Regions from separate parts of the Congregibacter litoralis KT71 genome, predicted to be linked through region 4. Evidence: predicted binding sites of a transcription regulator. Region 4 holds the regulator's gene; each other region holds the start of a gene.
The links. The regulator sigma-54, encoded in region 4, starts transcription at its own class of promoters, with help from an activator protein. The targets are predictions, from matches to a motif close to TGGCACANNNNTTGCNNT.
Positions count from the first base shown of each region.

Region 1: a site for sigma-54 is predicted at 3,465-3,482, ahead of KT71_RS18925 (SLBB domain-containing protein). Genes of this name have one in related genera too.
Region 2: a site for sigma-54 is predicted at 4,794-4,811, ahead of KT71_RS05100 (flagellar basal body-associated FliL family protein). Genes of this name have one in related genera too.
Region 3: a site for sigma-54 is predicted at 2,685-2,702, ahead of glnL (nitrogen regulation protein NR(II)). Genes of this name have one in related genera too.

Region 1 is NZ_CM002299.1:4,183,943-4,191,050, reverse strand. Features, by position in the region: gene KT71_RS18930 (GumC domain-containing protein) at 1-493, opposite strand, end outside; gene KT71_RS18925 (SLBB domain-containing protein) at 508-3,432, opposite strand; gene KT71_RS18920 (sulfotransferase family protein) at 3,617-4,540, opposite strand; gene KT71_RS18915 (lipopolysaccharide biosynthesis protein) at 4,537-5,880, opposite strand; gene KT71_RS18910 (glycosyltransferase) at 5,873-7,108, opposite strand, start outside.
Region 2 is NZ_CM002299.1:1,088,251-1,095,358, forward strand. Features, by position in the region: gene fliG (flagellar motor switch protein FliG) at 1-303, shown strand, start outside; gene KT71_RS05080 (FliH/SctL family protein) at 290-967, shown strand; gene KT71_RS05085 (FliI/YscN family ATPase) at 973-2,343, shown strand; gene fliJ (flagellar export protein FliJ) at 2,343-2,780, shown strand; gene KT71_RS05095 (flagellar hook-length control protein FliK) at 2,840-4,510, shown strand; gene KT71_RS05100 (flagellar basal body-associated FliL family protein) at 4,874-5,386, shown strand; gene KT71_RS05105 (FliM/FliN family flagellar motor switch protein) at 5,400-6,383, shown strand; gene fliN (flagellar motor switch protein FliN) at 6,399-6,752, shown strand; gene fliO (flagellar biosynthetic protein FliO) at 6,749-7,108, shown strand, end outside.
Region 3 is NZ_CM002299.1:349,161-356,268, reverse strand. Features, by position in the region: gene glnA (glutamate--ammonia ligase) at 1-484, shown strand, start outside; gene KT71_RS01690 (ISL3 family transposase) at 538-1,743, opposite strand; gene KT71_RS01685 (Ig-like domain-containing protein) at 1,920-2,516, shown strand; gene glnL (nitrogen regulation protein NR(II)) at 2,746-3,792, shown strand; gene ntrC (nitrogen regulation protein NR(I)) at 3,794-5,212, shown strand; gene trmL (tRNA (uridine(34)/cytosine(34)/5-carboxymethylaminomethyluridine(34)-2'-O)-methyltransferase TrmL) at 5,213-5,677, shown strand; gene secB (protein-export chaperone SecB) at 5,829-6,323, opposite strand; gene grxC (glutaredoxin 3) at 6,387-6,638, opposite strand; gene KT71_RS01655 (rhodanese-like domain-containing protein) at 6,677-7,093, opposite strand.
Region 4 is NZ_CM002299.1:3,329,980-3,337,087, reverse strand. Features, by position in the region: gene mgtE (magnesium transporter) at 1-821, opposite strand, end outside; gene KT71_RS15215 (HPr family phosphocarrier protein) at 818-1,087, opposite strand; gene rapZ (RNase adapter RapZ) at 1,096-1,950, opposite strand; gene KT71_RS15205 (PTS sugar transporter subunit IIA) at 1,950-2,459, opposite strand; gene hpf (ribosome hibernation-promoting factor, HPF/YfiA family) at 2,486-2,773, opposite strand; gene KT71_RS15195 (RNA polymerase factor sigma-54) at 2,910-4,391, opposite strand; gene lptB (LPS export ABC transporter ATP-binding protein) at 4,739-5,464, opposite strand; gene lptA (lipopolysaccharide transport periplasmic protein LptA) at 5,442-6,161, opposite strand; gene lptC (LPS export ABC transporter periplasmic protein LptC) at 6,145-6,723, opposite strand; gene KT71_RS15175 (KdsC family phosphatase) at 6,720-7,108, opposite strand, start outside.

The DNA of each region.
Region 1 (7,108 bases), 850 kb from region 4:
CATCAACGGTAATCATGCGGATTTCATCGCGGAAGCGCGTAAAGCTTTCTCCCACATCCGGGGTGAAGCCTTCTTCCCAGGATTGTGTTTCTTCGGACCACTTGGCGGGATAGAAGTGACGATAAATATTGTGAGTCTCGAGGAAGTGCAGGGTAAAGCTTCGCGAACGCAGGCGCGCCATCATGACTTCGCTGTAGTTATCGCGCGTGGTTCCCATGACGAAACCATGCTCCACGAGGGTCAGCACCTCGGAGGCACGACGGTCGTCGGGGGATACCCCGCCGGGATCTTCGATATCCACAATACTTACCTTGGCGCCTGCGACATAGGTGTAGGGCGTGGTGAAAGAGAGCCAGGCGGCGAGGCTCGCACCCGCGATGAAGGCGATGAGGAGCAGCCACTTGGCGCGCAGCAGCGCGTTCACGAAGGGCATGAGGTCGAGGTTGGCGGCGGCGGTGTGCTGCAGATCCACCGTGGTGTTTTGGCTTGTCATCAGGGTTTCTCCGCTTACAGTACGATGCCGGCAAGAATGGCGGCCTGGGCGAGGGTGCTCACCCAGGACTGGGCCTTCTCCGTTGGATTCATGCGATCAACATTGATAGGGACGTAGATACGCGCACCGGGCATCACGTTTTGCCGGGCGATTTTTCGTGAGCTGCGCTTGCCTTTGAGGTTCAGCACCTCGCCGTTGGCTTGCACCACGTAGGTGTGATCAAGACGGCCCAATACCGTGGAGCCGCCGGAGAGCTCTACGTAGTCCTTGATACTGCGATCTTCGTCATAGAGATGCGAGGTCGCCACGTAGACCTGTCCCGAGACCTGCACGTGATTCGGCATGCGCGGCACCATGAGCTCATCGCCGTTCTCCAGAGCCAGGGCGTCACGACTGCGACAGCGCTGCACCCGGTCCAGGTTTACCACCATGCGGCCCGTCGCTTCGGCGCGCTCAAGTTGCTGTATCACGCGAAGCGTGTCCTGCTTGCCCCCCCACTCGTGCGAGGACTTCTCGTCGTTGCGGAAGGAGTGGGACAGGGAAAGCTCGACCATCAGATCATCCAACTGCTCATGGAGCTCATCCAGGGTCGCCTGCTGGATGTCCCGCACGGACTGGCGTGTGAACTCGGCGCCAAAAGCGTAGGCGGACTCCGTCAACCCGCCCGCGCGTTGCAGTACCTCGCAGAGTGTTTCGTCGGGACCGATGGCGTAGACACCCGGCTTCACAATCTCACCGCGGAGGGTAATTGATGCGGTCTCACTCCAGCCGGTCCGAAGGCTGACCGCGAGTTGATCCCGTGGCTGCAGGGCCGGATTAATCGTCTCGTTGTTGTAGCGCCCGCGAAAGGCCCTTTCTTCCATGGTGCTCAGGGCGCCTCGCTGGGCGCGGTGAAGATCGGCGCACAGGGCCACGAGTTCGCGGGTATCAAGGGACTCGTGTTGCAGCGAGTCATCGGCGATGTTGCGGCGGGACAGCTGCATGCTGAGACCATCGGCACGACGCGACAGGCCCCGGGCGGTACACAGGAGATCGCTGGCGCGCATGTTTTCCACAAGGGGGTATTCTCCCGGGCTCAGTACCTCCCCGAGAATGCTGACAACACGCTCTACATCGCCGTAGCGCGCCTGCTCCTTGAGACGCTGGGTCACCTCGCCGAGGAGCTGACTGCGGGCGCTGTCTTCGCCAAGGAAGTAGATGCGATCGCCGGCTTTCAGACGGGGGTTGTCCTCGCTGCCAGGATTCCGCTGGGCAGCGGCAATACTGAAAGGCAGGGTTTTTAACTCCAGGCTGGGCAGCGCCGTGCGGGCGATGACGCCGTGATTGTAGTCACCGCCGCTTTGCAGGCCCCCGCCGATTTTCAGGGCGTCAAGGAGTCGCGCATTCTCATCAAGGGGGAACTGGCCGCGGTGACGAATGGCGCCGCGCAGTTCCAGAAGATTGGCAGCGCGGGGGTCCGTGGATTGACGGACAATTTTGTCTCTCAAGGCCGCAAGCGCGTCCTCGCGGTTTTCGTTGACGCGAAAAAGACGGATGCGGTCTCTGGCTTGAAGTAAGTAATCGCTATCGCTGCCAGGGCTTTGTAAAGAAGCTTTCGGGGAAATGTAGATCACGGAGCTTTGAAGGCTTTGGCGATCCTCGCGCTCGATCAGGGCAAAGTTCATATCGACGCCGGGGAGCAGCGCCCGGGTATCGCGAAGGAGGCTGGAAACACGCATGCCCGCTTCGAACTGGTAAGCGCCGGGCCGCTCCACCTGTCCGTCGAGTAGCACGACGGCATCGAGGCGATCCTCCAGGGGAAGAATGCGTACGACGTCGCCGGAGCGCATGGGCGTTGCGAGAATCGCGCTGCGGTTCTTGCCGGTCCCGGGAGATTGGAAGTCGATCACGGTGCGGCTGCCACCCTGTTGAATACGCTCAATGAGGGACTCCTCCAGGGAGGCCGTGGGCAGCATGCCTCCGGCCATGTCCAGCACATCACCCAGGGTGCTCTCACCCTGGAGTTCGTAGATGGCCGGACGCTGAACTTCACCGCCCAGGTAAACAATCTCGCCAATGGCGGGGACAAAAATCGTGTCGTTGTGGCGAAGAAAGGCATCGCTGTCGCTCTTGCCTGCGAGGAGAAGCTCGTAGAGATCCAGACGGGTGACGATCTTTCCGCCGCGAATCAGCTGGATATCGCGCAGGGTGCCGGTCTCGGCAACACCACCGGTGGTGAGCAGGGCATCAATAAGACTGGATAAGCCACCGATGGTGTAGATGCCGGGCTGCTTCACGTCGCCGGCAAGGCGAACCTGAATCGTGCGGAGCTTGCCCATGGTGACCACCGCGCGGGCGCCGATCATGCGTTGCTCAAAACCCGTGGTAATCAGAGTTTCCGCATCATCAAAGTTCATACCGCCAACGGTAACGGGACCGAACTCGGGTATGAGGATCTTGCCTTCACGGGTGACCACCAGGTTGTACTGGACGTTACGCTTGCCAAAGAGCTGGATGACGATGTTGTCTCCCGGGCCGATGCGGTAGTCCGAGGGCACGGGAATGCCCTCTACCGGCGCAAAGGTGCTGGGCGAGCGGTTAAAGATGGAGTAGCCAAATTGCTCAAGTTCATCGCTGAGCGCCTGATCCTGCGCGCTCTCGTCGAGGGACAGGGCTTGCTGCTTTTCCCGCGCCAGGGCCTCGAGGCGCGATTCTTCGTCGATGACCACCTCTACGGGGACCGTGATCGGCGAGCTCGGTACGCTGAGGGGCTCGTCCTGGCCTGCGGGAGCGGCGTTGTAATAGGCGCGCTTTTGCGTCACCTGCAGAGGCTCGACGAAGGGAAGGTAATCGTCCTGGGCAGAGGAGGGTGCGCCGTAGCCGATAACCATGGGCAGTATCAGGCTCAGGAGGCCGTGCAGCGTTGGGCGTAAGGTTCTTGGGGCGGTCCGGGAAATCACGTCTCTGTACTCTGGGTTTTGTTTCCCATAACAGAGCAATGCTGATGCCAATATAGAAAATATAGTTAAATCAACGACTTGTGTTTTGTCTTGGTGTTCCTGTAACGAGCTCCTCTCTTACTGCATTGCAATATGCAAGGATAAATTTCGCATATTGCAACGACGGTCGGTGAGTTTTTAGATCTTATGCCGTTTTATAGTCCCCGGACCACGGGGGGCTTGGGATCCCCAGGGATTCAATGAGCTCCGCATCCCGGGCAAAGTGCTGGCGCAGTGCCTGTTCCGTGGCGTGGTGAAGGGGGAGAGGGTCCTTGCGCTTGCGACTGTTCCAGCGCTCATAAAGAAAGCGGATCCGTCCCTGTTGCTGGGGCGGCACCCGATTCCAGAACGCGGCGATCAGGGTGCGCTCCCTCAGCCAGACCCGCAGTCCGTGGGGAACCCGGGCGCCACCGCCTCCGGCGTGCATCACCTCGCCCAGGCCTCGGGGCTGAAAGTCGGTCCCCAGATCCAGAAACTTCAGCACGCGCGTGAGTACACCCCGGGGGTCGTTCTCCAGTTCATCGGTGTACAGAATCAGCATTTGCTCCTCAGAAAAGTGTTGGCGATAGCGCGTGAGAATGCGCCCGTACTCACTCCAGGCAAGATAGAACTCACCCTCGGGTTCATAGCCATTTCTGTGCGTGGGCGCAGTGCCCTGGCGCGCGGTCTCCAGGGCCTCAGGCGTCAGTCTGTCCCGCATCGCTTCGTCAAAGGAGCGGGTCTCGGTGTTGCGCCGCAGGGCCATGCGAAAGTGGGAGCGACTGCGATCGATGGGGTCTCGAAGCACCGCGATGAGGCGGGTGCCGGGCATGAGGGCAGCAATGCGAGCGGGTATCGCTTCGTCGGCCATGTATTGGGGGCTCGCTTTCCCCCAGGTCTTGTTCTCGCCCTCCGGGTAGTACTGATCTGCGAAGGCAGACCAGGCGGCAGCATCGCATTCCCGCTGATGAAAGAAGGGAACCTCTTTCTCCAGGGGCATGCTGACCTCCGGATGCTGCCGCAGGAGTTCGAAGAGGGTGGTGGTTGCACATTTTTGTGCGCCAATAATGATGAAGTCCAGGGTTTTCATGGGGTGTTAGCTCCAAGACTGTTGATATGGCGTCGAACCGCGATATAGCTAAGGATGTTTCTCAGGGAGATTCCGCCGGCGATGGCAGCCGCAATGCCCGGGGCGCCGCCATAGAGTCCCAGGGGGATTGCGAGAACGAGGGTGGTAACGCAACTGACCGTCAGCACGCGAAACTCGAGATGGGCGGCGCCGCTCATATTGAGCAGCACGCCCGACAGACCCGTCGCTGCGTTGATCAGTTGGCCGGTGCACAGCAGCAGCAAGAGGGGCAGCAGGCTCCCGGCACTCAGGCTGAAGAGCTTCGCCAGGGGATCCGCGAAACTCAGCATGGCGGCCGCAGCGGGTATGAAGATGGCAAGGGAAATACGCTGCGTGGCTGCGAGGAGCCCGGCGAGTTCTTTCCGGTCAGTCGTCGCGGCGGCGCGCGCAAACTTCGGTCCGTAAACTGCGGACAGCAGAATAAGCAGCGTGGTGATGACATTGAGTAACTTGTGCGCCACGGCATAGCGACCCACCTCCTCCACCGACACAAGCCACGGCATGATGAGGAAGGGGAGCTGCAGGAATGCGATGTTAAACAGGCCGTTCAACCAGAAGTGCAGGGTCTCTCCCGGAACATGGAGGGCGTCAGGCTTTGCGGGGTTTTCGGTGGTGCTTTGGGAAAGCGGGTCGCGCCCTTCGCGGTCTCTGCGGCTTTTCAGCAAAGAGGCCGTCATGAGGCAAAGTCCCAGGAGCAGGCCGACGACGGCGGCGCTCAAGATGATGGCCTGAGAAACGACAAGGACCTCCAGGGCAATGAGTCCGCAAGTGCCCAGAATCACGAGGGGCATGACGGAGTTTTCCAGGCTCACCGCCCAAAGTGCCTGATTCAGGGCTTTGAGGGTTTCGGCGAAGAGTCGCGTCAATGCGAACAGCGGCGCGGAAACCACAATGGATAGCAAAAGAGCGTCGCTGCTCAGGCCGAGGGACTCCGCAAGACCCGAAAGCACCAACAGCATGACGAGAACGGCCAGTGCCCCCGAGTACTTCAGAATTGTTTTGCTGGCTTTGAGTAAGCCCTCTTTCAATGACGACTCCCGTTGATGATGCAGAGAGTGATCACGGAGCGCTCGCGTGGGTTCGCCCGCCCCCACGAGTTCGCCAAGGAGGCTGCCCCAGGCCATGTGAAGCTGCAGCGCCCCAATGCCCGCGGGCCCAGCGAGGGCGCCCACGGCGACTTGCACCGCCATCTGAGCGGCCATGCCTGTACCCCGGCTGATTGCCAGGGTCCCGGCTTTCCATAGCGCCGCCGGGAGCCCGGATGCGGGTAAAAGCCTGCGCGCTGCAATGCCTTCAGACATGTTGAAGGACTGGCTGATGCTCTTCAGCGCTGTCTGCGGTTCCGGCCTGCTTCAGGAGCAGTGCAGAATCCAGAGCGTTGTGCATGCTCGAAAACAGCTGCCGCCAGGTGTACCGTTCCCTGATCAGCTGGCGGGATTCATCGCGCATACGGGTCCAGAGGGCCTCGTCCTTCAGCAGCTGCAGTGTTGCCAGGGCCATGTCTTCGGCATTGTGGGCAACGCAAAGGTGGCGATTGTTGATGTAGTCCACGCCCTCGGCTCCCACGGGTGTCGTCACCGTGGGCATGCCCCGGGCCATGGCGTCGAGGACTTTTACCTTCATGCCGCTGCCGAAAAGAAGAGGCGCGACGGACACACGGGCGTCCCGGTAGACCTCCTGAAGATCCGCCACAAAGCCCCGCAGTTGGATACCCGGATAGATCGCAGCCAGGGTTATCAGCCGCTGATCGGGGTTCTTGCCCACGATATCGAAAGTCAGATCCGGGTGCTCCTGTAGGAGTCGTGGCCACACATTCTCGATAAACCAGAGCAGACCGACCACATTGGCTTCCCAGCCCAGGAGTCCGACGTACATGAGCTTCTTTTTGCTGGCTGAAAAATTCAGCGCCGGCAGGGTGAGCTGGCCGTCATCACCCAGATGATAGGTGTGAGCGATCTTTTCGCCATCGATACCACTGTCCAGGAGGAGTTCGGCGTCATTGGGCGCGGCAAAAATCAGGTCTGCGCGTTTCGCGATCCGGTGCTCGGCGCGGCGGACACGGCCGGCCTCAATAAAAGCGGCGGCCCTCAGGGCGATGTTGCCCGGAAGGCGCGCGTAGCGATCCCAGATCTGATGGTAGGCATTGTGGGCGTGATACACGACCAGACCTTTGTAGTTGTCCGGGAGGTAGGCGCTCACCTCGTAGTGATCGAGAAAAATGATGTCATGGGATGGGGCGAGGCGACGGACCTGTTGGGCGATGGCCGCATCGTAGCTGCGATGCACGTTCAGGGGTTTGCCCGCCAGGTAGCTGCCGAGGAGGCCTTTTGCCGAGCGGGGCACATCGATGCGTCGATGAATGTGTTCAACGCAGGGGGAGCGCGCTTCAAACTCGTGTCGATAATCCGCATCGTCGAGCTTGAGAGGTGATACGAGGGTGACCTCGTAGCGTTCGCCCAGGGCCTCCAGTAGTTTCAGACTTTTTACCTTGCCCCCGCTTTGGGGTGGGTAGGGCAGTTCGGGGGTGAT
Region 2 (7,108 bases), 2.1 Mb from region 4:
CTGATGTTTGTCTTTGATGATCTCGCGGCGTTGGATGATCGCGGTATGCAGCGCCTTATTCGGGAAATTTCCGTAGATACCCTGGTCGTTGCACTGAAAGGCGTTGATGACGAATTGCAGGAAAAATTCTTTGGGAATATGTCGTCCCGGGCCGCCGATATGCTCCGCGAGGACCTGGAGGCAAAAGGTCCCATGAAGCTTGCGGAGGTAGAGGCGGCGCAAAAGGAAATTCTGGGTACCGCCAAACAGTTGGCAGACGAAGGCGAGCTTATGATTGGCAAGGGCGGAGATGACTTTGTCTGAGTCCGATCAGGCCGGGGACCGCTGGTCACCGTCGGTGCTCGACGCCCTGTCACAGGCGGGAGCCCCCGGGGCGCGCGCGGCGAATGCGCAGGCCGCAGCGATTGACGAAGAGGCGGAACGTCGTAAGGGTTTTGATAAAGGCTACGCCGAAGGTCTTGCCGCCGGGCGGGCCCAGGCCGAGAGTATTGTCGGCGAGCTGCGCGCGCTCCTGGACGCCATGGCAGCACCTTTTGAGGATACGGATGCGGTGCTCCTCAGGGAGCTTCTTGCGATCACCGAGCGCGTAGCGAGGGCGGTGGTTCGCCGGGAGCTGGAAGCAGGCGTGGATATAGAGCAGGTTTTGGCCGATGCTCTGGCGGCTCTCGGGTCCGTGTCGGTACCCGTGGAGTTGCGCCTGAACCCCGAGGATGCGGCGCTTTGCCGGGACCTGGGCCTGGTCACGGATGAGCGCTTCACAGTTCATGAGAGTCCGGGTATGCAGCGCGGGGGATTGCAGCTTCGCGCCGGACACAGTTTTGTCGATGCGTCCGTGGAATCGCGCATCGAGGCTGCCCTGGGAGCGCTCCGTGCCGATGCCGGGGTTCCCGAGGAACTGGAGGATACGCCGCAGGCGGCAACCGTCAGAGAGAGTGCCTCTCCCGATCTCTCGTCCGAGGAGATGTGAGAGGCATGTCCTCGGGCCTGACCCATCGTCAGCTACAGCAACAGCGCGTGGGGCAGCGACTGCACACCCTCGCTGCTCATGTGCACGCGCCGAAGCTTCTCTGTGAAGGTCGGCTTATGCGTATGGTCGGCATGAAGCTCGAAGCAGAGGGCTGTGATGGCGCCATTGGCGAGCGCTGTCGCGTGGTGAGTGGCAGTACCGTGGTGGACACGGAAATTGTCGGCTTTGCCGAGGGAAGGTTGGTGCTCATGCCCGAGGGCGATGTGTCGGGCCTGCAGCTCGGCGCGCGGGTGCAGCCCCTGGGCGAGCGCGCGACCGTTGCCGTTGACGAACAGCTGTTTGGCAGGGTCATCGACGGCGCCGGTCGTTATCTTGATGGTGGGCCTGCGCCCCATTGCAGCCACAGCGTGGCCTTGCGGGCAAAAGCACTCAACCCCCTGGACCGTCGCCCCATTCGGGAACCTCTGGACGTGGGTGTCAGAGCTATCAATGCCTTTCTGACCATGGGCAAGGGCCAGCGCCTGGGGCTCTTCGCGGGCAGTGGTGTCGGCAAAAGCACGCTCCTGGGCATGATGACCCGCCACACCGAGGCCGATGTCATTGTCGTGGGCCTGGTGGGAGAGCGGGGTCGCGAGGTACGGGAATTTATCGAGGATATTCTGGGGCCCCAGGGGCTCGCCCGGGCTATCGTTGTTGCAACGCCTGCGGATTACCCGCCGTTGATGCGGGTGCATGGCGCCTGGCGCGCCACGGCGATTGCCGAATATTTCCGCGATCAGGGCCGTGATGTGCTCCTGCTGATGGATTCCCTCACCCGCTTCGCTCAGGCGCAGCGGGAGATCGGACTGGCTGTTGGAGAACCCCCGGTATCCAAGGGTTATCCGCCGTCGGTGTTTTCCTTGCTCCCTAATCTGGTGGAGCGGGCAGGGAACGGTCCCGAGGGGTCCATCACCGCGGTATATACCGTGCTGGTGGAGGGTGATGATCACAATGACCCCATTGCCGACGCCGCCCGGGCCATTCTCGATGGTCATATTGTGCTCTCGCGCCAGGTGGCGGATTCGGGCTTGTTTCCTGCTATCGATCTGGAGGCGTCCGTGAGTCGGGCCATGCCCGGTATTGCTGATGAGGGGCAGCAGGACCTTGCCCGGGCCCTGAAAGAGCTATACTCGGTGTATCGTCAGAACCGGGATTTGATTTCCATTGGGGCTTACGAACATGGCAGTGATCCAAAGATTGATCAGGCCCTCCGCGCCCACGAGCCCCTTCGCCAGATCATTCGCCAGCCCCAGCATCAGAAGGTGGATATGGCGCAGAGCCTTGGCGATCTTCAAAACACGGCGCGACATCTTGGTAATGGAACAGCGGCAGGCTGATGGAGCTCGATAAACTCGACAAGGTGGCCATGCTTGCGCGCTCCCAGGAGAGTCGTGCAGCGGGCACTCTGCAGCGAAGCCAGCAGGCTCTGGATCAGTCTGCCGCCCGCCGCTCCCAGCTCGAACAATTCAAACAGGAGTACGAGCAGCGTCTTCAGGCGATGGCGAGCACCGGGATGGATGCCCGGCAGCTGGCGGACTACCGCCTGTTTCTTCGCAACCTTAACGACGCTATCAGCCACCAGGATCAGGAGGTGAGTCGCAGCGAGGCAGAGCTGGAGACGCATCGGGAGGCCCTTGTCGATCGGAGTCTGCGACGTTCCAGCGTGGATGAGCTTGTGAACCGCGGGCGCCTCGATCTTCTTCGCGAGACGGACAAGCAGGAGCAAAAGCAGAGCGATGAAATGAGCCTCCAGCGTCACGATTCGGGTGCCTGAATTGGCATAGGCTTTGCTCTGTTGATGTAAGTCGATCGTTTGAAACAGAAGAGGCCGTCATGGCAGACCGTGTTAACTCGCCCTTGCTCACCGTAGCTCCCACGGAGACTGCGGGGGTAAAAGCCGCTAAAGTCGGCAATTATCAAGCTAAAAGTGGCGAAAATAGCGCGTTCTCCAAAGTTCTGGACGGTCAGCGATCCCGCGACGCTCAGTCAGAAAAAAGCACCGACGGGCAGGCAGGAGCGGAGAAAGCCGCCGGCAAGGCTTTGCCGCAGGAAGGGAAAGACACTGCCGAAAGCACTGCGCGCGAGGCTGCCAGCACTCAAGCCACAGAAGCCACTGCAGCGACAGTCAAGCCCGATCCCCGCTCTGAAGGGGGTGTAGCGAGCATGGAAGCGGGGTCCAAGGCCGATACTACCGCTGTATCTTCCTCTGCGCCCCGAGAAACCACGCCGGCCCCAATGGCCTTTTCGGCCAGCCTTTCGCCCCTCGCGCCAGGTGAATCTGCTGCCGGGTTAACCCCTTCGGATGCTCAGCCAATAACTGTGCCGGCGGGGTCAACCGCCGTGGGTGAATGGCCGCTACCCGGTCAGGGTGATGCAAAAACACCGGGAGATGTCTCCCTGAAAACCGCGGAGCCATCCGCGGTCAACGGGTTGGTAACGGCGAGCACCCAAGCTGCGGCCGCAGGGAAGGGCGGTGAGCTCCTGTCGGCATCCGGCACTTCGGCGCCGCCGGTGTCGCTGTCTCAGGGATCGCCAGAGCTGTCTTCTGCAGCCAGTGCGCTTGTGTCTGCTGCAGAGACGGTCAAATCCGGAGCGAATCCTAATTCGAATTCCCCTGTGGTGACCCCCGGGGCGACCACCGCAGCAGTTAACGGGTCGGTAGCAGCGACCGCGGAGACGGCCGCTTCCGCCACGGCAGGCTTTGTTTCCAAACCTCTGACGGGAGCGGAGGCTGCGGATCCTAACCGGAGCCCGTCTCCGGGCGACGCCCTCGCAATGGATACCCGGCGCGCCGTGACGGCTCAGGCCTCGGGCCCTACAAGCGTGACGGATGTCCTGAATCGCAGCACCGTAGACTGGTTGCGTTCCGGCATGGGCTCTGAGCATACAGGGCAGCGCTCCGTCGCAGAGATGCAGGGTGCGACCTTGAGCGACATCTCCGGCGGTGCTGTCTCAACACCTCGGGGTGAAGGACTGACACCGACGGGCGCAACCCCGGCCACCGCGGTGCTCAGTCCCTCTGTCGGCGCTACGCCGCCATCGGCTACGCCAGCGACCGCCGCCGTGCCGGAATACTCCCTCACGCGGGCGCCGGATGATGGCGAGTTTCCTGGAGAGCTCACGGCCCGAATGAAGACCCTGGTGCGTGACGGTGTGAGAGAAGCGCGTCTGCAGCTACACCCTGCTGAACTCGGTCGCCTGCAGGTGACCGTGACCACCGAGGGTGATCAAACCAAAGTGGTGTTCACCGCCGAAACCCTCGCGGCCCGGGATGCTATTGAACAGTCCATGCCCAGACTTCGGGAGATGCTGGAGCAGAGTGGTCTGCAGCTGGCCCAGTCGGACGTGGGGCAGGGTGATCTCGGCCGTGGCAGTGAGAGTGGTGAACGGGGTGAGGGTAAGTCTTCAGCGGATGAAGCCGCTGTCGCCGATGCTGCAGACAGCGACGATTCCCGGTCGCTGATTTATGACGCCGGCAAGGCGCGCATCGACACCTATATTTAAACCGAGTGCCGGAATCCCTCGCGCAAGCCCAATCCAGCTGATCTTAATTTTCAGGCCGATCTGAGCGTCGCCATGACGCTCCCCGCGTCTGTACCGCCGGTGATCTCCGCGGGGAATCGTTTTCTCCGGGCGTCTTTCGTTCTACCATCTTTCCCGGGACCTTAACGGGGTTGCTGAAGGGTGTGTGTTTACTGACGTCCGGGTCATTTTAAGACGTCAAAATACCGGCGCCCGGCAACCCCAAGTATCTGTAACTCATTGTATTTATGGTGGAAATTTCCACTGGTATGGCAATTGCTGAGTCTTCTCCGTGTATTCCTGCGCGGCGGACCAGCGAAAAGCCGATGACACGGGAGAGAACAAATGGCTGACAAAGACAACTTGAACCTGGGTGGAGATGCTCCGGAAGCCGAAAAAAAGTCCGGAGGCAAGGGAAAGTTAATCATTGTCATCGTGGCGGTTGTCGTTTTGCTTGGAGGTGGTGCAGCGGCGTTTTTGTTGCTCTCCGGCGGCGACGAGGCAGAAGCGGATGCCGTTGAAGAGGTCGTCGAGGAGGCTCCCAAAGTGCCCCTGTATCTGGACGTTGAAAAGCTCCTGGTGAACCTGGAGTACAAGGGAAAAACCCGCTACGTCCAGGCTGAGATGCAGCTTATGGGCTATAGCCAGGACGCCATCGATCAGGCATCCCGGGATATGCCGGCGATACGCGACGGATTGATCACGTTGTTCAGTGTGCAGGATTTTGGGGCACTGAAAACCATAGAGGGCAAGGACGCACTGCGTGCGGACGCGCTCAAGGCGGTAAATCAGGCGCTGGGGCTGACACCCCCGGACGGTATCGAGAAGATTTACTTCGAGAACTTTGTCTTGCAATGATCATGGAGCGGGAATGGCCAGTGAAGACGTCCTGACAGAAGGTGAGATCGATGCGCTCATGGAAAGCGTTGACGACGACACCTCGGCGGCTGATGCTGCTGACGATGGCCAATTCCGTCGCTTTGACTTTGCCGCGCGGGAGCAGTCACTGCTCCGCGAATTTACCGCCCTCGGGCCTCTGGTGGAACGTCACGCAGAGGCACTGGGGGAGGCTCTGGAATCCGGATTCTCCATTGAGTTCACTGTCCGTGGTGATACCCCCTCCCTGTTAACCGTTGCTGATGCGGTGGCGTCTCTTGAGCGCACCGTTGCGGTTAGCACTACCACGCTCTCGCCTCTGGCGGGTCCCGTGTTCGCCATCGCCCCTGCTGATCTGCTGTCGTTTGTCGTCAACGCCTATTTCGGTGGTGGCAGCGGTGGCCCCGCGGAATCTGCGCGCAGCAATCTAACTCCCACGGAGCTGCGTCTTGCCGAGCGTATTGCGGAGTTTCAGCTCAGCAGCATGATCAATTCCTGGGTCGACAAATTGCCTCTGGAGGCCGGGGAGATCAACACCCTCGGCATGCCCGATCGCCTGGAAATGTTGCCGGCTTCGGAAATGCTGTTGCGTATCGCTTTTACCCTTAGCGCCGGAGATTTTTCCAGTGCGCTCAGCGTGATGCTTCCCTTCGCCGCGCTGGAGCCCTACCGAGAGCGCTTTGCGCCGCCGCGGAAACAGGATGATGTATTCGAGGGGCAGACCTGGGAACCCTTTTTTCGCCGGGAGTTGCCGGGCATTGAATTGGAAGTGGCCGGTGTGCTGGCGACGCAATCCATCGCATTGGCAGACCTCCTTGAACTCGAGGCCGGCGCGGTCATACCCCTGGCTCCGGCGGAGCAGGTCAGTTTGAAAGTCGACAACGTCACCCTGGCAGAGGGACGTTACGGCAGTTTCGACGGCGTAAAAGCCGTGCAACTCCATCGGTTGGCCAGTCTGCTGTTTCCCGCAGCAAGTTAAGGCAAGGAGAACACAATGAGTGATGAACAAGCGACAGACGCCGTAGCAGCTGAGCCTCCCGAGGAGCTTCAGAGCACGGCACCTCCGGCGGCAGCAAGTGCCGGTGGCAAGATCGATCTGGATCTGCTCATGGATGTGCAGGTCACTCTGTCCGTAGAGATCGGCCGTACAAAGTTACCCATCAAGGATCTCCTGGCATTGAACCAGGGATCCATCGTCAGTCTGGACCGGGGCGTGAAAGAGCCTCTGGATCTGATGGTGAACGGCACCCTCATTGCCCGCGGTGAGGTGGTGGAATCCGCCGGGCAGTTCGGTCTGCGGCTCATCGATGTCGTCAGTCCGTCGGAGCGACTCAAGAAACTGAAATGAAGACCTTGCGCTCACCATTGCCGGTTTTGCTCATGCCGCTGATTGCGTCGCGAAGCCTTGCCCAGGAAAAGGTGCAGGAAACCGCGCAGGAAGCGGTGGGCATCGCAAAGACGGGCAGCTCCCCGGAGCTCTTCAGTGCCGGTTACCTGTTTCAGGTCCTCGGCTCCCTGGTCCTGGTGTTCGTATGTCTTTTTGCCGTGGTTTATTTTCTCAAGCGCTTTAACGGCACCGTGGGAACCAGCGGCTCCGCCCTGCGCGTCCTGGGCAGCGCCAGTGTTGGTCAGCGGGAAAAGGTGGTGCTCATGGAAGTGGGTGGCGAGCAGCTGCTCATTGGCGTAGCTCCCGGCTCCGTGCGC
Region 3 (7,108 bases), 1.4 Mb from region 4:
CAACGCCTTCACCAATGCGTCGACCAACAGCTACAAGCGCCTGGTGCCGGGTTTTGAAGCACCGGTCATGCTGGCCTACTCTGCACGTAACCGATCGGCGTCAATCCGCATCCCCTACGAGCCCAGCCCCAAGGGCAAGCGCGTGGAAGTGCGTTTCCCCGATCCCACAGCCAACCCCTACCTGGCTTTCGCAGCCATGCTGATGGCGGGCCTGGACGGTATCCAGAACAAGATCCACCCCGGCGATGCCGCGGACAAGGATCTTTACGATCTGCCCCCGGAAGAAGGCAAGGCCATCCCCACCGTGGCATCCAGCCTGAGCATGGCCATGGAAGCCCTGGATGCGGATCGCGCATTCCTTACGGCGGGGGGCGTGTTTACCGACGACATGATTGACGGTTACATCGCTCTCAAGTCTGAGGAGATCGAAACCCTCGATATGACCACGCACCCCGTGGAATTTGACATGTACTACTCCGTCTAAGCACCCACGGAAAGTACGCAGAAGCCCGCTTGGACAGCGGGCTTTTTTTTGGTTCATCGCGCCTTTCCGGGAAAAGCGGATTTAATCTTGAGGAAGAAGTAATCGCTATCACGATATCCGTAGGCCATTCGTTTGATGACCTTGATGCGGTTATTCACACCTTCCAGCACGCTCGTGTTTAGCGGGTAAACAGCACTGGCAATAATGCCCTCGGCATACGGTTTCAGGTTCTTTGCAAAGCGCCTGAGCGGCTCAATCCCACTTGCCAGAGCCTGGTTGTACCAATGCGTCCAACGCCATCGAGCGGCTCGTTCGTTCTTGGCATACCAAAGCTGCTTTAGCTGGCTCTTCATCAGATATGTGATCATCAAGGGTTGGTTGATCGCCAAGAGCTCGTTGAGATCCGCCGCCTGCCGTTCGTCTAGATTTTCCGGGTTGCGCAGTAGTAGCCATCTAGATTGCTTCACCGCTCGACGAGCCGGCCTGTCCTGCCGTAACGCATTCGCCTGATCGACTCGCACACGATCAATGACTTCACGGCCGAACTTGGCCATCACGTGGAAGAGATCGTAGACCACGCGCGCCTGTGGGCAGTGCGCCTGCACTTCCAGGTCCATAGCCGTGTTCTGATCCATTGCAACGGCTTCAATATGCTGGCAATGCTCACCCAGCCAGACAAAGAAGGGCCTGACCGCTTCGCGAGAACGGCCTTCGCCGACCCACAGTACTTGCCGCCGTTCGGCGTCCATCACAACACTGGCGTAACGATGCCCCTTGAATAACGCGAATTCATCCATCACCAGATAACGCACGCGGCTCAGGTCTAGGGGCGGCAGCTCGCGCCCCAATCGAGCCTTATCGATCGCCTTGAGCGTATGCCAGTGCAGGCCTGTCAGTTGGGCGACGTGTTTGATCGGCAGCAGTCGTAACAGCACCTCCGCGTGAAGACGCATGCGCTCCGTCATGCGAGCACGGGGCGCTAGCCAGGAGAGCCGTTCGCGGCCCACACCACAGCGCTGGCAGCGCACGCGCCTGACAGGCACATCTAACCATACGCGATAGTCGAACAGATCGCGGTCTCTCACCCGTCGATACTGCGTATCGTGAACCTTTGGACACAAGGCCCCGCACTGCGCGCACGCCGGAGCTTGCGCTGGATCGGGAGCGAGATGGATAACACAAGTGCTGGAGCCCAGAGTCTTCGAGGAGATAGGAACAAACCCTTCCCAGGCGAGGCCAGGAAACGTAGCATCAAGCATGGCGGCGGTCCTTCGGTCGGCTGTTTGGTTGCACTTACAACCTAAACCGATTGGCTGTCCGCCTCTACTACTTGCTATATCCCGCTAATACGCGATGAACCTTTTTTTTGCCCGGCGATCTGCTACTTTTTGCCCGACGATCTGCTACGGTAAGCGTTATCTTCTGGAGAATTGCTATGGTCGGTTCGCAAAAAACGCCCCTTTTTTCAGCGACTAACCGCGTAATCAGCGCGATAACCGTTGCCGTGGCTCTTGTGGCCATTGCGCCCGTGAGTTTTGCCTGGGGCCAGGTTTACAAAGTCATCGACGATGAAAACGGCGTTGTTTTCACCGATAGCCCCCAGACCATGGACACGACGGGTAAGCAAAGCGTCGAGAAGATAGAGATGCAGGAAATTAACACCGCCACCCCCGTGGAAATGCGTCCACCGGCGCCCGCGGCCCCGAGCGCCGACGCAGAATCAGCGGCCGACGCAGAACCAACAGTGACCATTGCCTCCCCTGCCGACGAAAGCACCATCGCCATGGGACCGGGCAATTTTTCTGTCAGCGCTACGGCAACTCCGCCCCTGTCCCGAGCCGAGAGGCTGGTGCTGCTCATTGATGGCAGCCCCCGGGGAGAGCCCCAGTCTTCGGGAAGCTGGTTTGTGGAGGGCGCTATGCGTGGCCCCCATGACCTGGTGGTCCAAAGGACAACGTCCCGAGGCAAAGTTATTGCCACCTCCGACTCCGTGCGTATCTACGTTTTACGCCCCTCGATCATCGGCCGCTAAGCGACCCCAAACATCCTGCACCGACTTGGTGCAATTGTCCGGATCTGATCATTGCTGCCCTGCACAACGAATGAACATTGTCTTTCTTACGTAAGCTTGTAAGCACTCACTATCAATAAAAGGCCTATATAACAGAAAGCCATGGCGCCTAACTGAAAACCAAGGACATGGCGCTATTTTTGCTTCATTATTAAGCACAGTGAGCCAAAGGGTTGCCCCACGGCGCCAGATGCTGCAACAGGACATCATCGATAACATCAACAGCGGCATCATCGGACTGGATGCCGACTATCGCGTGCGCCTGATAAATCCCGCGGCCGAGGCTCTCCTACAACTTTCCGAAGCGCGCATCCTCGGCGTCAAGATCTGCGAACTGGACACCCATGACGTGCCCTGGCGGGCCACCCTTGATCAGGCGGCAAGAGAGGGTCGGGCCATTGTCCGGCGAGGACTCTCCCTGGATACCCGGGATGGCAAACCTTCCTTCGCCGACATTGTGGTCTCCCCCATGAGGGAGGTCTCCCGCCTCGCCTTCCTCATCGAAATGCAGCCCGTGGACCGCCTTCTGCGCATCAGTCGAGAGGAGAATCTCATGAGCGCTCAGGAAACCACGCGTACCGTGGTCCGGGGTCTGGCCCATGAGGTCAAAAATCCCCTGGGAGGGATTCGCGGTGCCGCCCAGCTTCTCGAGCGGGAGCTGCCCAAGGGCTCCCTTCAGGAATACACAAACATCATCATTCAGGAAGCGGACCGCTTACGGGATCTCGTGGACCGCCTTCTGGGTCCCAACAAAGAGCCGGCCCTGGTGAGTCTGAATATTCACGAGGTACTGGAGCACGTGCTCCAGCTTGCTGTCGTAGAAGCGGGAGAGCGCCTGGCGGTGCTGCGGGACTACGACCCCAGCCTTCCCCCCGTCAAGGGCGATCGGGGCCTTCTGATCCAGGCCCTCCTCAACATTATCGGCAACGCGCTCCAGGCCACGGAAAACCAACCCCAGTGCGCTCTTACCCTGCGCAGCCGCTCCCAGCGGCAGTTCACCATTGGGGAGCGACGTCACCGTCTGGTATGCCAGATCGACATTATCGACAACGGCCCGGGCATTCCCGATGCACTCCGGGACACGCTTTTCGTGCCTATGGTCAGTGGCCGCGCCGAGGGCACGGGATTGGGCCTGTCGATTTCTCAATCCATCGTTCACCGGCACGGCGGTCTCCTCAGCTGCGAGAGTCATCCGGGAGAAACCTGTTTTACCATCCACCTACCCATGGAAAACTGACATGCAAAATTCTGGCGCCGTATGGATCGTCGATGACGATCAATCCATACGCTGGGTTCTGGAAAAAGCCCTGACCCAAGCGGATATTGCCCGGGAATGCTTCGCTGATGCGGAGTCCATGCTCCGTCGCATGGAAAACGAACTGCCCGACGTCGTTATCAGCGACATTCGCATGCCCGGCATAGACGGTTTCGAGCTGCTTCAGCGTATTCGGGAGAACCATCCCGATCTTCCGGTGATCATCACCACTGCGCACTCGGACCTCGACAGTGCCGTGGCGTCCTATCAGCAGGGCGCTTTTGAATATCTGCCAAAGCCCTTCGATATTGACGAAGTGGTGGCCGTCGCCGAGCGGGCCCTGGCCCAGGCACGGGAGCGTAACCGTTCCAAACCCAAAAGCGTCAGCAATACCACGCCCACACCGGAAATTATCGGCGAAGCGCCGGCCATGCAGGAGGTGTTCCGGGCCATTGGTCGCCTGGCGCATAGCAACATCACCGTATTGATCAACGGCGAATCCGGCACGGGCAAAGAGCTCGTAGCCCATGCGCTCCACCGTCACAGCCCCCGCGCCGACGCGCCCTTCATTGCTCTTAATATGGCGGCGATTCCCCGGGATCTCATGGAATCAGAGCTTTTTGGCCATGAAAAAGGCGCCTTCACGGGAGCAAACGCCCGCCGGGAGGGCCGCTTTGAGCAGGCCAACGGCGGCACGCTCTTTCTCGACGAGATCGGCGACATGCCCGCAGAAACGCAGACACGGCTGCTTCGCGTGCTTGCGGATGGCGAGTTTTACCGGGTCGGCGGCCATACCTCCCAGCGCACGGATGTGCGGATCATTGCGGCAACGCACCAGGACCTCGAGGGCCTGGTGCGCAAGGGCGATTTTCGCGAGGACCTGTTCCACCGCCTGAACGTCATCCGTATCCACATCCCCAAGCTCTCCGAGCGCCGCGAAGATATCCCGCGTCTCATGGAGTTTTTCTTTGATAAGGCGGCGAAGGAACTCGGGGGCGAGCCCAAGATTCTTCTGCCGGAGACGGAGCAGTTTCTCAGCTCATTACACTGGCCCGGCAATGTGCGACAGCTTGAGAATACCTGCCGATGGCTCACGGTGATGGCCTCGGGACGGGAAATTCACCTGTCGGATCTGCCGCCGGAACTGGGCCGTGACAGCGAGGAGACCGCGGGAGAGCAGGATCTGCAATGGCAGGAGCTCCTCTGCCAGTGGGCGCGCACGGAGTTGGTCAGTGGCAAGCAGGATATCCTCCGCGAGGCCATTCCGGCCTTTGAAAAAGCATTGATTGAAGTGGCCCTGGCTCACACCCGGGGTCGCAAGCGCGATGCCGCAGAGTTACTGGGCTGGGGCAGAAACACCCTGACGCGAAAAATGAAAGAACTGGAAGGCGGTGACGCCTAGATGCTCCACGTCGCCCTCTACGAGCCCGAGATACCCCCGAACACGGGGAACATCATGCGCCTCTGTGCCAATACGAGCTGCCCCCTGCATCTCATCAAGCCCTTGGGCTTTTCCCTGGAGGACAAACAACTGCGCCGCGCGGGCCTGGACTATCGCGAATTCGCTCACGTGCAGACCCACGACAGTCTCGATGCCCTGATACAGACGCTCCACAGACCGCGCATCTGGACCCTGAGCACCCGGGGAACCCGCAACTACACGGACGCAGACTTTCAGAAGGGGGATGTGCTGCTCTTCGGCCCGGAAACGCGCGGGCTGCCGGCAACGGTTCTGGATGAGCTGGGGGTACACCGCTGCCTTCGCGTGCCCATGTATCCGGACAGCAGAAGCCTGAACCTCAGTAACGCAGCGGCGCTTGTGCTCTACGAGGGCCTACGTCAACAGGGCTTCCCGGGCATGGCCTGAGGCCCGCACGGGAAGCTGGTTGAAACTACCGGAGCGAATAGAGCTCCCCGGGGAAAGAACCCCGGAGAGAGTCCCCGAGAGAGTCCCCGAGAGAGTCCCGTAGACCCGCAGAAAGAGCCCGCAAAGCAGGGAGCTCCTAAGGAAAACGCGCTTAGTGCGTAGAGGGCTCTGCCGCGGCAGCCTGCTGCTGAGCCTGTTGAGCCAGAGCCTGCTCAAAGAGCGCGTCGAAGCTGACGGGAGACAGCATCAGTGCGGGGAAGCCGCCCTTGACGACCAGATTGTCGATAGTCTCTCGCGCGTAGGGGAACAGAATGTTCGGCGCAGCGGTGCCCAGGACGCGACGAAGCTGATCGGGCTCAAAACCGGTAATAAAGAAGATACCAGCCTGTTGAACCTCAACGAGAAATGCCGTGTCTTCTTCCATTTTTGAAGTCACGGTGATGGTGAGGACCACTTCGAAGTTACCCTCTTCATCAATCGCATTGCTGCGCGTGTTCAGATCGACGTTGACCTTGGGCTGCCACTGCTTCTTAAAAATCTCGGGCGTAGCCGGGGACTCAAAAGACAGGTCCTTGTTGTAAATACGCTGCAGTACAAACTGCTGCTGTGCCGGTTCCTGTGTTCCTGCTGCCTGTTCTTCAGCCATTGCTGATACTCCTGTAAACAATCAATAAAAAAGTGGGTAGGAAATAGTGTTCTAACTCAGGTTCTAGCTCTGCGGGCCGCCGCTCAGGAGGCCATCGAGAAGCCCCCGCTGCTCAAGGGCCGCTAAATCTGTGTAGCCCCCCACGTGGCTCTCGCCAATCCAGATCTGAGGCACGGTTCGTTGCCCGGCGAGCTCAGTCATTTTTTTCCGCAGCTGCGCGTCGCCATCGACGGGAATATCTTCGTAGGACACGCCCTTGGCATCCAGCAGTCGCTTGGCCGCAACGCAATAGGGACAGAAGCGGGTGGTGTACATGGTCACTGTATTGGTCGATTTAGTGGACACGACGCTGGCTACTTGCTGACAGTGGGCAGCTGAAGGCTGGACCACTCCATCATGCCGCCGGTCATTTTATACACCTGATTAAAGCCTGCAGCGCGCAGTTGCTTACCGGCGGTGGATGCCTGCTGCCCCATCTTGCAGACGAGTACCACAGGCTTGTCCTTGAAGGACTCCAGCTCAGCGCTGCGTTCCTGTAGTTTGGTCATGGGAATATGTCGTGCTTCAACGATATGCCCCTGTTTAAAGGCGGCAGCATCTCGCAGATCCACAAATACGCCGTCTTCACGATTGACCAGATTAATCGCCTGCTGGGGACTGAGGCCGGGGCCGGACTTGCGTCCTTCGTGGGCCACAAGCATAGCAATGGCGGCCGCCAGGGCGCCCATGAGAATCCATTGCTGCGCTGCAAATTCTAAAAAAAGTTCCATGATCCCGTAGGTATA
Region 4 (7,108 bases):
TCGTCATCCTCATCCAGGCCCGCCATGGACATGAAGGAGTGGTCACCATCTTCGCGGATAACATCCACCACATCGTCAATGGTGATTCGCCCCACAACGAGACCGTCGCCATCGACCACGGGGGCAGAGACCCAGTCGTTGCGCTCAAACAGCCGCGCCACCTCGCTGTCGGGCATGTCCGTGTGGAGGGGTTTGCGCTTGGTGAGCATGAGTTCCCGCACGGAGCAGCCGGGGTCGGATACCAGGAGCGTGCGCACGGGCAGGAGTCCGATGTAATGATCGTCGCGACTGACCACGATGAGCGTATCCGTCATCTCCGGTATTTCTTCGTGGCGCCGGAGAAAACGCAGGACCACGTCAAGGGTCACATCCGCGCGAATGGAAATGGTGTCGGTGTTCATGAGGCCACCGGCGGTGTCCTCGTCGTAAACCATCACCCGCTCGAGACGGGAGCGGTCCTGCTCATCCATCTCATCCAGCACCTGCTGGGTGAAGGCCTCGGGGAGCTGCTGCAGAATATCCGCGACGTCGTCGTCGTCCAGCTCTTCCGTTATCTGGGCGACCTGATCCGGTCCCATGCTCTGGAGAAAATCGAGTTTGAGCTCTTCTCCCAGCTCGTTGAGCACCTCGGCTTCCTGGGAACCCTCCAGCAGCTGCCAGAGCACATGGCGGTACCGCGGCGGTGAGGATTCGAGGATATGGGCGACCTCGCCGGGTTCCATGACTCGAATGAGCCGGCGAACATCGGCCAGGGTGCCGCTCTCCAAAGCCCGGGAAACGCTATCCCGGGAGCGCTTCTGATCTTCCTGCAGGGTGTTCATTCGCCTTCGCCGAAGTAGTCGTTCACAAGGGCATGTATCGCCTCCGTGGCCGCGGCCTCATCGTCACCATCGACGCGGAGGGCCAGGGTGCTGCCCTGGCCCGCGGCCAGCATCATCACGGACATGATGCTCTTGCCGTCCACCCACTCTCCACCCTTACCGACCTGAATCCTGCTTCCAAAGCGGCTGGCACAGCTGACAAATTTGGCAGCGGCGCGGGCGTGAAGCCCCAGCTTATTGATGATATTGAGCTCGCTCTCGATCATGGCGCTGCCTACTGGAGCTCCCGATGGCGAAGCTGAAGTTGCGCGAGTTGGCCCTGAAAATGGTTATAAAGGCGCCTGGCCATATACACCGAGCGATGCTGGCCGCCTGTGCAGCCCAGAGCGACGGTGAGGTAGCTGCGACTGCTCTTCTGGTAGGCGGGCACCCAGCGTTCGATAAAACCCGCAATATCCTGAAACAGCTGCCCGGTAATATCGTGGTCCTCAAGGTAGGCGACAACGTCAGGATCTTCGCCGGTTTTCCGGCGCAGCTCGGTTGACCAGTGAGGGTTTGGAAGCAGTCGTAGATCAAAAATCAGGTCCGCATCGCCGGGTACGCCCCGCTTGAAACCAAAGGACTGAAAGAGGATGGCCATCTCCTCTGCTTCGGAGCCCACCAGTCTCTGGCGGATGGCATCCCGAAGCTCATAGATGGTCATGGTCCGGGTATCGAGGGTGAGGGTTGCCTGCGCGGCCAAAGGTTCCAGAAGTTCACTTTCATAGCGTATGGCCTCGGCCAACGGTAGTTTCTGGTTGGTCAGGGGGTGGCGTCGCCGGGTCTCGCTGAAACGCTTGATCAGGGTGGCTTCATCGGCGTCCAGATAAAGAATCCGCGGCTGCACCGACTCCGGCAGGGAGGCCAGGGCAGCATTAAAGCCCTGAAGGTCACGAAAAGCGTTGCGCGCGTCAATGCACACGGCAATGCCCCGAAACTGTTCCGGGAGGCCCGGTCCCGTCTCCCGCACAAGGGCGGGGAGGAGGGAAGCGGGGAGGTTGTCGATGGCGTAAAAACCCTCGTCCTCCAGCTGGTGCAGGGCGGTACTCTTCCCGGATCCCGAACGACCACTGATGATGATCAGGTCCACTAGGCGCTGCCTGCGGTCCAGTTTGTCGCCGTGTTAAACAGCTCTTCGTTGCTGCCGCAGTGGCGAAGGGCCTCCCGGAAGTCCGCCTGGGAGAAAAGCCGCGCCAGATCTGCGAGAAGGTTTAAATGCTCCTGGGTCGCCTCGCTGGGTACCACCAGGGCAAAGAGAAGATCCACATCTTCATCATCCGGCGCATCAAAGTCCGCACCGCTGGACAGGGTCAGGAGCACGCCGCAGGGCGTCTCACAGTCCCTGAGACGGCAGTGAGGTATCGCGATGCCATTGCCCAGAGCGGTGCTTCCCAGTTTTTCCCGTGCCAGCATGCCGGCGACCAGCTCATCCGGGTGGAACTCATCCCGGTCACTCCCCAGTACCTCCGCAACCAGGTCAAAGAGGTGCTTCTTGCTGCCCCCGGGTATGCGGCACAGGCTGCGTGCCGGCGTGAGCAGATCGCTGACGCTGTTGGCGGCGTGGGGTGTTTCCGGGCTCATGGTCGGGATTGCTGACATGGGTAATTCAAAAAGCTCCCTGGCGTTTAGTGGGGTCGGTTCTTTTCCTTGTGCTTGATCAGCTGTCGATCAAGCTTGTCCACAAGGGCATCAATGGCGGCATACATATCTTCCGAGTCAGCGGAGGCAAACAGATCCTTGCCGGCGATATGCACCGTGGCCTCTGCTGTCTGTACCATTTTCTCCACGATGAGTGTCACCTCGGACTTGCTGATCTGACTGTAGTGCCGCTGCAAACGTTCGAACTTTGCTTCTACGTACTCCCGCAGGGCATCGGTGACTTCGACGTGGTGTCCGCTGATTACTATTTGCATGCGCTTCTCCTTTTTCTTTCTTTCCGCTGGGTGTTTTGCAACGTTCTTGTCTTTCTGTCGTTGGATCTTTCCTTGAATCGATCTTTATACGGCTTGGCGAGCGTCACGCCGCAGCGCGCAGGGGCTACCGCCATGTTTATACAAGCCGCTTGCGCTCGTTGGACGGTGGAATGGTGAGGCTATCCCGGTACTTGGCGATGGTCCGCCGGGCGACCTGAATGCCCTGACCCTCGAGTAGTTCCGCAAGCTTGCTGTCGGAGAGCGGTTTGCGGGGATTTTCCGCGGCCACGAGTTTTCGGATGAGAGCACGAATGGCCGTGGAGGAGCAGGCGCCACCACTGGTGGTGGCCACATGACTGGAAAAAAAGTATTTGAGTTCAAAGATGCCCCGCGGCGTGTGCATATATTTACGCGTCGTTACACGGGATATGGTCGATTCATGCATTTCCACGGCCTCCGCGATGTCGTGCAATACCAGGGGCTTCATGGCCTCTTCCCCGTACTCCAGGAAGTTCCGCTGGCGCCTCACTATTTCTGTAGACACCTTCATCATGGTTTCGTTTCGACTCTGGAGACTTTTCAGAAACCATTTGGCCTCCTGAAGATTGTCCCGAAGGTAGCTGTTATCAGCGCTGTTGTCGGCGCGCTTGATCATGCCGGCGTAGTAGTCGTTGATCCGCAGTCGCGGCGCGGTGTCGGGGTTCAGCTCTACCACCCAGCGGCCCTCCTTGCGGCTGACATAGACATCGGGAACGATGTACTCCGTATCGTCGTCCCCAAACTGCTTGCCGGGCAGAGGGTCCAGGGAGCGCACGAGAGTCAGGACGCCGCGAAGATCATCTTCCGAAAGTTTCATACGGCGCATGATCTGTGCGTAGTCGCCGCTGCTCAGTTGATTGATGTGACGGTTGATCAAAATCTTTGCCTGATCCAGCCAGGGTGTCTGGGGATCGAGCTGTTTGAGCTGCAACTGCAGGCATTCCTGCAGGTCCCGGGCGAACACTCCCACGGGCTCAAACTGCTGGAGGGCGTGGAGGACGGCGGTGACCTCCTCTTTTTCGATCTCAAGTTCCGGCGGGAAAAGTTCAAGAAGATCTTCGACGCTGCTATTGAACCTGCCGTTGGCATCCGTGGCATCGATGATGGCCAGGGCCACGATGCGGTCACTGTCGGACAGGCGGGTGAGATTGAGCTGCCACCGCAAGTGATCCTGCAGACTCTCGCTGCCCCGGTTGCGGCTGTCGAAGTCAAAGTCCTCACCGGCACCTTCGGATGGGGGAGGTGCGCTCGAGGGAAGGATGTCCTCCCACTGCGTATCCACGGGCAGGTCTTCGGGCATGTTCGCCTCGAATTCTCCCTCGGCGGAGGCTTCGTCGACGTTGGCGCTCCGTTCAGGGTTGTCCATGGGGCCTTCGTGATTGCCGGAGTCTTCGCGGTCGGGTTTTTCCGGGGTATCGGCTTGCTCCTCTTCCACCTCGAGCATGGGGTTTTCCTGCAGCGCCTGTTCGATTTCCTGCTGTAAATCGAGGGTGCTCAGTTGCAACAGCCGAATAGCCTGCTGCAACTGCGGTGTCATCGTCAGCTGGTGACCGAGCTTGAGATGTAGTCCCTGCTTCATAGCGCGTCAGTCCTGCCCTATTGCGCTACGCACCGATGGTCTTGTGCCATCTGGGTGCGCTCTTACGCGCGCTCTGACCCGATTCGGGCCCGCGCGCATCCCCACGGTGAGACAGTGCATTGCTGTCCAATAGACCTGAGTGTAGGCCTGCACCGAGGTCCGTGCAACGCCTTGGCTCGCTTATTGCATTATGGTAATGAAAAATAATGAAACGTGGTGGAAGAATAGTGCAGATTGCTTGAGGGCAGTGGAGGGCAGTGGAGGGCAGTGGAGGGCAGTGGAGGGCAGTGGAGGGCAGTGGAGGGTAGCCGGATGGGTAACGCCCAGCGGCATAGCGCACCGGGCAGCTAGAGGCGAAAATTCTCGCCGAGATAGGTCTTGCGCACCTTGGCGTTTTCTAGAACGTCCTGAGGGCTGCCCTGGGCAATGATGTGGCCCTCGCCCACAATAAATGCGGTTTCGCAGATATCCAGTGTTTCCCGCACATTGTGGTCCGTAATCAGAACACCGATGCCCCGGGTCTGGAGGTGGCGGATGATGTTCTTGATGTCGCCCACAGAGATGGGGTCCACGCCGGCAAAGGGTTCATCCAGGAGAATGAACTTGGGCTCCATGGCCAGAGCCCGGGCAATCTCTACGCGACGGCGTTCGCCGCCGGAAAGTGCCTGACCAAGGCTGTCCCGGAGATGGCCGACATGAAACTCCTCAAGGAGCTCGTCGCGGCGCGTCCGGCGCTCCGCACGGCTCAGGTCTTTGCGGGTTTCCAGAATAGAGAGGATATTGTCGCCAACGCTCATGCGGCGGAAGATGGAGGCTTCCTGAGGCAGGTAACCGATACCGCGGCGGGCCCGCTCGTGCATGGGCAGGGCGGTAATACTTTCATCGTCAATCAGAATGTCACCGCCGTCCGAGGCCACGATGCCCACGATCATGTAGAAGCAGGTGGTTTTTCCCGCACCATTGGGGCCCAGGAGTCCCACGACCTGGGCGCTCTGTACCTCAATACTCACGTCCTTGACGACGGCCCGGCCACGGTAGGCTTTTGCAAGACTACGGGCTGTCAGGGTCGCCATCGACGCCTCCCCGGGGATTCTGCCCACTCTCGCCCGGCCCGGGCTCGCTTGCCGGTGCTTCGCTGTTCTTATCGTTGCTGTCCTTTTTATCGCCAGAGTTGTCGTCACCGTCGCGGGTCTCCGCTTCGATGACCGCGGCGGGGATAATGACCTGCACCCGTCCACTGGCATCTTCCGGGGCCGCGTCGGCGCGGACGCGCTGCTCGGCCATGAAGTAGTCGATGGAATCGCCGCTCACCACGGCGCCGTCCTGCTCGATGACCGCGGCTTCTCGCAGTTGCACCCACTCGCGGGACTTCTCGTACACAATGCGGCCGGCGCTTGCGGTGACGAACCCCTTGTCGATCTCCGGCTGCTGGCGCAGGGTCGCGGGCTCACCGACAGCGATGATGCGATCGGCGGCCTCACTGTCGTGAAATATCGTGATCTTGTCCGCACGGATGTGCAGGCTGCCCTGCTTCATGACCACGTCGCCGCTGTACACGGTGAACCCCGCGCGCTCATCCCGCACGGCGCGGGCAGCGGTGATTTCAATGGACTGCAAACGATCTTCGGGGAGCGCCAACGCAGGGTAAGAGCCCAAGGCGCCGATGATCATGGCACAGCGCGCCAGGATAGCGCAGAGCCTGCGCAGCAGCACGGCGTACCCCTGCCGGGCGGTCGAGGATTCGACTTTTACGTCAGCTTTGGGGGACATAGACCGTCCTGACAGCGCCGCTGAGAGACGCGACCTGGGCCCTTAGGTTGATGTAGATCTGGTCTGCCACGGTTTCGTTGTCACCCTGCCAGATGCGCACACTGGCGGTGCTTCGCGCGGCCTGTTTGGGCATGTTGATGATCATGCGTTCCGTGAGAAATTGCACGTTCTCTACGTCGTATTGGAGCCGCACGTCGCCGTTCAGCACCAGGACTTCAGTCTCCTCGCGCAGCTGCCCCTCCCGGGCGTTAGCCACCCACTCGCCGTCGGTGCTGTAGTTGTGCCGTTTGGGTTCATCGAGTTCGACGATGCCCTCACCGGGAAAGCGTCGCAGATTCAACGCTTCGGTGCTGCCCTGACGGACGCCATGGACATCGAAGTCATCAACGGCAACCTGCGTGGCATAACTCTCGGGCACACGCGCAGGGACCATGGGGGCCACACTTTCTTTGATGAGCGTCGGCGAGGGCGAAAGGGTGGTGTACACCAGCAGCGCCGCCGACAGGAGTAGGGGAATGGACAGTCGTTTTCGGACCCGACGACGCCCCTTGGTAGCGGTCATTCGAAGGCGGCTTCGGCGGCATGGAGCTGGCCGCGGGCGCTGAGGAGTGTTTCGCAGGCCTCGCGAACCGCGCCATGCCCCCCCGGTTGTTTTGACTGCCAGTCGGCCGCCTTGAGGAGGGCGTCGCTGGCATCGGCGACCGTCAGGCCCAGGCCTGCGGCCCGCACCGCCCCGAGGTCGGGAAGATCGTCTCCCATGTAGGCGCACTCGCTGAGCTTCAGTCTCCGCGCTTCAGATAACTCTTTTAGAGCTGAGAGCTTGTCCTCGCGTCCCTGAATAATGGTTTCTATGCCCAGTTCTCTTGCGCGGCGGTCAACGATATGGGACTGCCGTCCGGTGATAATGGCGACTTCGACGCCTGCGCCCTGAAGGAGTTTGATTCCCA